DNA from 2 places in the Streptomyces sp. NPDC057445 genome. Region 2 is predicted to be linked to the other one. Evidence: riboswitches for the same ligand, from Rfam matches in the RefSeq annotation. Region 2 holds a riboswitch; the other holds the start of a gene.
The links. Region 2 has a riboswitch for cobalamin ahead of ACFU5O_RS01400 (prenyltransferase/squalene oxidase repeat-containing protein). Riboswitches for the same ligand answer to the same signal wherever they lie in the genome.
Positions count from the first base shown of each region.

Region 1: it holds a riboswitch for cobalamin, as region 2 does, so the genes downstream of both, metE (5-methyltetrahydropteroyltriglutamate--homocysteine S-methyltransferase) here and ACFU5O_RS01400 (prenyltransferase/squalene oxidase repeat-containing protein) in region 2, are expected to answer to the same signal.

Region 1 covers NZ_JBHVDH010000036.1:16-4,222, reverse strand. Annotated here, with positions in the region: gene ACFU5O_RS35915 (SDR family NAD(P)-dependent oxidoreductase) at 1-234, opposite strand, end outside; gene ACFU5O_RS35910 (peptidylprolyl isomerase) at 462-956, opposite strand; cobalamin riboswitch at 1,465-1,687, shown strand; gene metE (5-methyltetrahydropteroyltriglutamate--homocysteine S-methyltransferase) at 1,862-4,177, shown strand.
Region 2 covers NZ_JBHVDH010000001.1:312,646-316,852, forward strand. Annotated here, with positions in the region: gene ACFU5O_RS01395 (MBL fold metallo-hydrolase) at 108-1,145, shown strand; cobalamin riboswitch at 1,260-1,394, shown strand; gene ACFU5O_RS01400 (prenyltransferase/squalene oxidase repeat-containing protein) at 1,505-2,758, shown strand; gene ACFU5O_RS01405 (SCO2322 family protein) at 2,818-3,495, shown strand; gene ACFU5O_RS01410 (energy-coupling factor transporter transmembrane component T) at 3,492-4,207, shown strand, end outside.

The sequences.
Region 1 (4,207 bases), on a different contig from region 2:
GACCTCCACGCCGTCGATACCACCGACAGCTTCCCTGGCGACCGCGGGACGCCGGGCGGGCACCAGGACGGCGGCGCCGGCACCGGCAAGCGCCCGTGCCGTCTCCAGTCCGAGGCCCGAATAGCCGCCGGTGACGATCGCCAGTTTTCCTGTGAGGTCGATGCCGCGCACAACGTCCTGTGCGGTGCTTCGGGCGCCGAAGCCCGATTCGATCCTGTGCTGTGGAGTTGCCATGCCTCGAACCTACGAATTGAAGTGCGCTCGAAGACAAGTCGTGGCCGGGTCGACGCCGCATCTCATCCGAATGAACGGTCGTTGTCGCCGGGGGCCTCGAACCCGGACCGCGGTGCCCGGTCGCGAACCACCGTCAACGCCCGGATGTCCAGGATCGATTCGGCGGACCGGGGCCGGGCGGCACCTGCGGAGGCAATGTGCCCGGCCCCGGACGTCGCGCGCGTGGATCAGGACTCGACGACGCCCGACTTGGCGATCGTGATCTTCGCCTTGGGGGCGCCGCTGCGCGAGCCCAGGCCCTCGATCTGCTTGACGATGTCCATGCCCTCGACGACCTCGCCGAAGACGACGTGCTTGTTGTCCAGCCAGTCGGTGACGATGGTGGTGATGAAGAACTGCGAGCCGTTGGTGTTCGGGCCCGCGTTGGCCATGGAGAGCTGGCCCGGCTTGGTGTGCTTGAGCTGGAAGTTCTCGTCGGCGAACTTCTCGCCGTAGATGCTCTTGCCGCCCGTTCCGTTGCCGGCGGTGAAGTCGCCGCCCTGCAGCATGAAGTCGGGGATGACGCGGTGGAACGAAGAGCCCTCGTAGCCGTAGCCGTGCTCGCCGGTGGCGAGCTCGCGGAAGTTCTTGGCGGTCCTGGGGACCACGTCGTCGAACAGCTCGAAGACGATCCGGCCTGCGGGCTTGTCGTCAATGGTGATGTCGAAGAAAACGTTACTCATGGCTTCATCCTGACACCCGCGGTCACAGATCTCACATCGGACCCACCGTGAGAAGGACCGGTGGGACCCCGTGACTCTCGGTCGGCTCCCCGCGAAGGCCGGAGTCGGGCCGGAAGCACCGGCCGTCGACGGATGCCCGGCAGCGCCGCTCGGGACGGGGAGAGGCCCACGGAAAAGGTTCTTCCAGGAGTCGGCATCGGTCCGGCCGAGTGCCGGTTCCATCGCGCCGGCTGCCGGGGCAGGGTCCTGGAGCGGTGCAGCGGTGCAGCGGTCGCTGCCGGTGTCCGGAAGGCGCGCCGCGACCGCACGGCGGCGTCCGGGGACGGCGGCACGGCTCGTGGTCGGCCGTCGCGATCCGTGGACGTGGCAGGCCCATGCCGAGAGGTCGCGTCGCACCTGTCGGGACCAGGTCCGCCGGAACGGACGGGAAGCGGTGCCGGAGCGAGCGGCCCCGCCGATGGCGGGCGTCTTCCCACCGGTGGTGTCCACACGTGCGCTCGTAGCGCATAGTCTGGCTCGTGCAGCTGGTTCGCCCTGTCCGCCAGGCAGGCGCGTCGTAAGAGGGAACCCGGTGGGAATCCGGGACTGCCCCGCAGCGGTGAGTGGGAACGACCGCCGTCATACGCACTGGGCCCGCCCGGGTCCGGGAAGCGACGGCCAGTAGGTGTCCGCCGGGAGACCGGCAGATGTGCCCGCGAGTCCGAAGACCTGCCCGTTGCCCGCACGCGACGTACGCGCGCGGAGATCCCGGTGACCTCGAGGGCGGGTTGGGAGCACCCCGGACGAAAGTCCGGGGAGTACACACCAGGTGGCGGCAGCAACACCGGCCGCCCGGTGCGCCGTTCCTTCGCGCTCTCGACCTGTCCCGGGGTCATATCGGAGACATGCTCGCGAAGGAGAGTTCCGTGACCAGCAAGTCAGCGACCGTGGACGCACGGGCCACCGTGTACGGCTATCCCCGGCAGGGGCGCAACCGGGAACTGAAGAAGGCGATCGAGGGCTACTGGAAGGGCCGCGTCACCGCCGACGCCCTCCGGGACACCGCGTCCGCACTGCGCCGGGCCAACTGGCGGCAACTGACCGAAGCCGGCGTCCACGAGGTGCCCACCGGCGACTTCTCGTACTACGACCACGTTCTCGACACCAGCGTGATGCTCGGCGCGATCCCCGAGCGCCACCGGGCCGCCGTCGCCGCGGAACCCCTGGACGGCTACTTCGCCATGGCTCGCGGCACGCAGGACGTGGCCCCGCTCGAGATGACCAAGTGGTTCGACACCAACTACCACTACCTGGTCCCGGAGCTCGGCCCCGACACCGACTTCTCCGCCGACTCCACCCAGCAGGTCGCCCAGCTGGCCGAGGCGCTCGCGCTCGGTCTCACCCCGCGCCCCGTGCTCGTCGGGCCGGTCACCTATCTGCTGCTGGCCAAGCCCGCCCCCGGCGTCCCCGCGGACTTCGAGCCGCTGACCCTGCTGGACCGTCTGCTTCCGGTGTACGCCGATGTGCTGTCGGACCTGAAGGCCGCGGGCGCCGAGTGGGTGCAGCTTGACGAACCCGCACTCGTTCAGGACCGCACCCCCGCCGAGCTGAACGCCGTCGCCAGGGCGTACCGGGACCTCGGCGGACTCGAGAACCGGCCGCGTCTGCTGGTCGCCTCCTACTTCGACCGGCTCGGTGAGGCACTGCCGGTCCTGGCCAGGACCCCCGTCGACGGCCTCGCGCTCGACTTCACCGGTCCGGCCGCCGCCAACCTCGACGATCTCGCCGCGGTCGGCGGGCTGCCGGGCAGGCGCCTGGTCGCCGGCGTGGTGGACGGCCGCAACATCTGGATCAACGATTACGAGAAGTCCCTCACCACCCTCGCCACCCTGCTGGGCCTCGCGGGCCAGGTCGATGTCGCCGCCTCCTGCTCGCTCCTCCACGTTCCGCTGGACACCGCGGGCGAGCGGGACATCGACCCGCAGATCCTGCGCTGGCTGGCATTCGCCAGGCAGAAGAGCGCGGAGATCGTCACGCTTGCCAAGGGCCTGACCCAGGGCACCGACACGATCGCCGCCGAACTCGCCGCCAACCGGGCCGATCTCGCCTCCCGGGCCGGCTCCGCGATCACCCATGACCCGGCCGTACGGGCCCGGACGGCGGCCGTCACCGACGTCGACGGACGCCGCGCCCAGCCGTACGCCGAGCGGACCGCGGCGCAGCGCGCCCATCTCGGCCTGCCGCTGCTGCCGACCACCACCATCGGCTCGTTCCCGCAGACCGTTGAACTGCGGTCCGCCCGCGCCGACCTGCGCGCCGGCCGGACCGACACCACCGGCTACGAGAAGCGCATCAGGGCCGAGATCGCGGAAAACATCGCCTTCCAGGAGAAGGCCGGGATCGACGTCCTGGTGCACGGCGAGCCTGAACGCAACGACATGGTGCAGTACTTCGCCGAACAGCTGACGGGCTACCTCGCCACCCAGCACGGCTGGGTCCAGTCGTACGGCACCCGCTACGTCCGCCCGCCGGTCCTCGCCGGCGACATCTCCCGCTCCGGGCCGATGACCGTGCGCTGGACCTTGTACGCCCAGTCGCTCACCGACCGGCCGGTCAAGGGCATGCTCACCGGCCCGGTCACCATGCTCGCCTGGTCCTTCGTCCGCGACGACCAGCCGCTCGGCGACACCGCACGCCAGGTGGCGCTGGCCCTGCGCGACGAGGTCACCGATCTGGAGTCCGCGGGCACGTCGGTCATCCAGGTCGACGAACCGGCCCTGCGCGAGACCCTCCCGTTGCGGGCTGCCGACCGGCCCCGCTATCTGGACTGGGCGACAGAGGCGTTCCGCCTCACCACCGGCGGCGTCCGGCCCGGCACCCAGATCCACACGCACATGTGCTACGCCGAGTTCGGCGACATTCTCCAGGCGATCGAGGACCTGGACGCCGATGTCATCAGCCTGGAAGCCGCCCGGTCCCATATGCAGGTCGCCGGTGAACTCGCCACGGCGGGCTACCCGCGGGAGGTCGGACCGGGCGTGTACGACATCCACTCACCCCGCGTACCGGCCGCTGACGAAGCGGCAGCCCTGCTGCGCAAGGGACTTGAGGCGATCCCGCCGGAGCGGCTGTGGGCCAACCCCGACTGCGGCCTGAAGACCCGCGGCTGGGCCGAGACGAGGGCCTCGCTGGAGAACCTCGTCGCGGCGGCGCGCACCGTCCGCGCGGAGCTGCGGAGCTGATGGCCGGCGGCTCCTGATTCCCCACCGGGC
Region 2 (4,207 bases):
GGCCGACGACGGGAGCGCGGGAGGGACTTCCCGACGACCCGTCTGACTATTCGTCAGTTCTCGGTACAGTGAGCAATGCCCGTGCCGCACAGGGGAGACGAGGTCGTATGTCACAGGTGACGGAGCACGGCGGAGGGGTCTGGTCGCTCCGGGTCCCCATCCCGGACAACCCGCTCGGCCACACCCTGGTCCATGTCCTCGACACCGCCCGCGGGCCCGTCCTGATCGACACCGGCTGGGACGACCCGGCCTCCTGGACGGCACTCGCCGGGGGCCTGGACGCGCTCGGCATCCCGGTCGCCGACATCCACGGCGTCGTCATCACCCACCACCACCCCGACCACCACGGCCTGTCCGGCCAGGTGCGCGAGGCGTCCGGCGCCTGGATCGCGATGCACGCCGCCGACACGGCCGTCGTACGCCGCACCCGCGAGGCCCGCCCGGGCGTCTGGCTCGGTTATCTCGCCGACAAGCTCGCCGCCGTCGGCGCCCCGGAAGAGCATCTGGCCCCTCTCCGAGCGGCCCGTGCAGGCGGCCGGATGCGGACGCTCCCCGGCCTGGGAGCCGCTCTGCCGGACCGCGAGATCGTCCCCGGCGAACTCCTCGACCTGGCGGACCGACGGCTGCGCGCGATATGGACACCCGGCCACACCCCCGGCCATGTCTGCCTCCATCTGGAGGAGGATCACCCCGCGAACCTCCCGGGCCACGGCCGCCTCTTCTCCGGCGACCATCTGCTCCCCGGGATCTCACCCCACATCGGCCTGTACGAGGACCCCGACGACTCCACCGTCACGGACCCGCTCGGTGACTACCTCGACTCCCTGGAGCGCATCGGCCGTCTCGGCGTCGCCGAAGTCCTCCCTGCCCACCAGCACGCCTTCACCGGCGCCGCGGCCCGCGTCCGTGAACTGCTCGTCCACCACGAGGCCCGGCTCACCGGACTGCTGGCACTGCTCGCGACCCCGCTCACCCCCTGGCAGCTCGCCGAGCGGATGGAGTGGAACCGCCCCTGGGAGCAGATCCCGTACGGCTCACGGAACATCGCCGCCTCGGAGGCCGAGGCCCATCTGCGCCGTCTGGTGAAACTGGGGCGCGCAGAGGCCGTGCCGGGCAGCGCCCCGGTGACCTACGTGGCGGTGTGACCGGGAGGAGGGACCGGCCACGGCTGTGACGGGGGACGCTGTGGGCGACGCCGCGGCGCGCCACCGGCCGCGGGTGTGACCTACGCCCCGGTATCCGGCCCGGGCCGGGCGGCTACGGGCCGGTACAGTGAGCGGGTCGTCATCATTCCCGTACGAGGGGAAGCCGGTGCAAATCCGGCACTGACCCGCAGCCGTGAACCGCCGTCGCAGGCGGTCAGTCGGAATGCCTCGTACCAGGACATGACCGGCTCGTGCCATCGGGAACCCGGTGGCTGAGGCACCGTCGAGGTATACGGGGCCGGAGTCTGGTGCCTAGCGTGCCTGTGCCCGGCCTCCCCGCAGGAGAGGCACCGCCCGCCATGACCGTTCGCCGTAGCGCAGCCGCGCTCACCGCCGCTTCCGCCGTGCTCTGGGGGGCCGTGGCCGGCGCCCCGGCCGCGATCGCCGCGCCCTCTCCCACGCCCGAGCCCGTGATCCCCGCAGGGCTGTTCGGCACGACGGACCCGACCTACGACGGCGTCTGGCGGCAGTCGCTGGCGCTGAGCGCCCAGGACGCCCTCAAGGAGGTCCCCTCGGCGAAGGCCGTGGACTGGCTGACCGGACAGCAGTGCGCGAACGGCGGCTTCGCCTCGTACCGCGCGGACGCCACCGAGCCGTGCGACGTGAAGACGGTGCTGGACACCAACGCCACCGCGGCGGCGCTGCAGGCCCTCACCGCACTCGGCGGACACAAGGACGAGATCAAGAAGGGCCTCGCCTGGCTCAAGTCCGTGCAGAACGCGGACGGCGGCTGGAGCTACAACCCCGGGATGCCGTCCGACGCCAACTCCACCGCGATCGTCATCGGCGCCTTCGCCGCGGCGGACGCCCGGCCGGCGACGATGACGTCCGACAGCGGGAAGACGCCGTACGACGCGCTCGTGTCGTTCGCCGTCCCGTGCACGGACAAGGCCGCCGGGGGGGCGTTCGCGTACCAGCCGGACAAGGCGGGCAAGCTGATCGCCAACGGTGACGCCACCGCGGCGGCCGTGCTCGGCGGCCTCGGCCGCGGCATGGTCGTCAAGGGCCCGAAGCCCGGCGGCGCCCCGAAGTGCGACACCCCCGCCAAGGCGACGCCCGAGCAGTCCGCCCGCAACGGCGCGGCCTACCTCGCCAAGACCCTGGCCAAGACCGGCCACCTCGACTCCCCGCCGCTGCCCGGCGCCGCCGACCCGGCCCCGCAGCCCGACTTCGGCAACACCGCCGACGCGGTCGTCGCGCTCTCCGCCGCCGGACACAAGGACAAGGCGGCCGCATCGGTCGCCTGGCTCGAGAAGAACTCCGCAGCCTGGGCGAAGCAGGGCGGGCCCGCGGCGTACGCGCAGCTCGTCCTGGCCGCACACGCCTACGGCGCCGACCCCCGGAACTTCGGCGGTGCCGACCTGGTCCGGCAGCTGAACGCGACCGGACCCGCACCCGAGTCCACGGTCGCACCGACCCCGCCCGCGGCGGCCGAGGAGGCCGAGACGACCGGGGGCGACAGTGCCGGCATCTGGTGGATCGTCGGCGCGGGTCTGGCGGCGGGCGTCGGCGTCGGCTTCCTGTTCAGCGGCCGCCGGAAGAACAAGAAGTGATCCGCAGGCGGTTCGCAGGGCCGGCCCCGGCTGCCGCTCTGGCGCTGGCCTTCGGCGTGATGTTCACGCTGATGGCCGGCGCGCCCGCGCACGCCGCGGGATACCGGTACTGGTCGTTCTGGCAGTCCGACGGCAGCACGGGCGGCTCCGGTGGTACGGGGACCTCCGGCGGCTCCTGGACGTACGCCACCCAGGGCCCGGCCACCGCCCGCCCTGCCGACGGCGAGGTGAACGGCTTCCGCTTCTCCGTCAGTGCCGACTCCGCGGACTCGGCGAAACCGCGCACCGCCCCCGACTTCAAGGCGCTGTGCGCGGGCACGCCCGCGAAATCCGGCACCAAGCGCGTCGGCGTCGTCATCGACTTCGGCACCCCGGCGGACGCGCCCCAGGGCGAGAGCCCGCCGGCCCCCGGCCGCCGCACGGCCTGCGCCCGGGTCGACCCGTCCGCCTCGAGCGCGGACGCCCTCGCCGCGGTCGCCAAGCCCCTGCGGTACAACAGCGACGCGCTGCTCTGCGCGATCTCCGGCTACCCGGAGTCGGGCTGCGGCGAGCAGATCCAGGGCGACGGCCCCGCGGCGGCCGAGCCGGCCCCGGCCTCGGAGCCCGACGCCTCCGGCGCGCAGGACGACGGTCCGAAGGACGACAGCGGCCCTTCTGTGGGCGTCATCGCCGGTGTCGCGGCCGTCGCCGCACTGGGCGCCGCGGCGTTCTGGCAGGCACGCCGCCGCCGCGGATGACCGCGGCCATGTCGCGGACGGCCCCTGTCCTACGGGGAGTACGGGGAGTACGGGCAGTACGCCGAGCACCGGCGGCCCTCCGCGCGCCCGAGGCGAACCGGAGCAACGCGCTGCATGCCGGGGCGTGGTGGGTGTGGGCCCTCGGGCTCGCGACCGCCGCCTCCCGGACCACCAACCCGCTGCTCCTCGCCCTGTTGGTCGGCGTCGCCGGGTACGTCGTGGCGGCCCGCCGCACCGACGCGCCGTGGGCCCGCTCTTACGGCGCCTTCGTCAAGCTGGGCCTCTCCGTCCTCGCGATCCGGCTGGTCTTCTCCGTCGTCCTCGGCTCCTCGATCCCAGGCACGCAGGTGCTGCTGACACTTCCCGAAGTGCCTCTGCCCGACTGGGCGCAGGGCATCAGGATCGGCGGCCGGGTGACGGCCGAACAGCTGGTGTTCTCGCTCTACGAAGGACTGAAGCTGGCCACGCTGCTGATCTGCGTGGGCGCGGCGAACGCGCTCGCCAACCCGGCACGGCTGCTGAAGTCGCTGCCCGCCGCGCTGTACGAGGCCGGGGTCGCCGTCGTCGTCGCCATGACGTTCGCGCCGAACATGGTCGCGGACGTGATGCGGTTGCGCACGGCGCGCAGGCTGCGAGGCCGCCCTTCCGGCGGCATCAAGGCGATCGTCCAGATCGGCCTGCCGGTCCTGGAAGGGGCGCTGGAGCGGTCGGT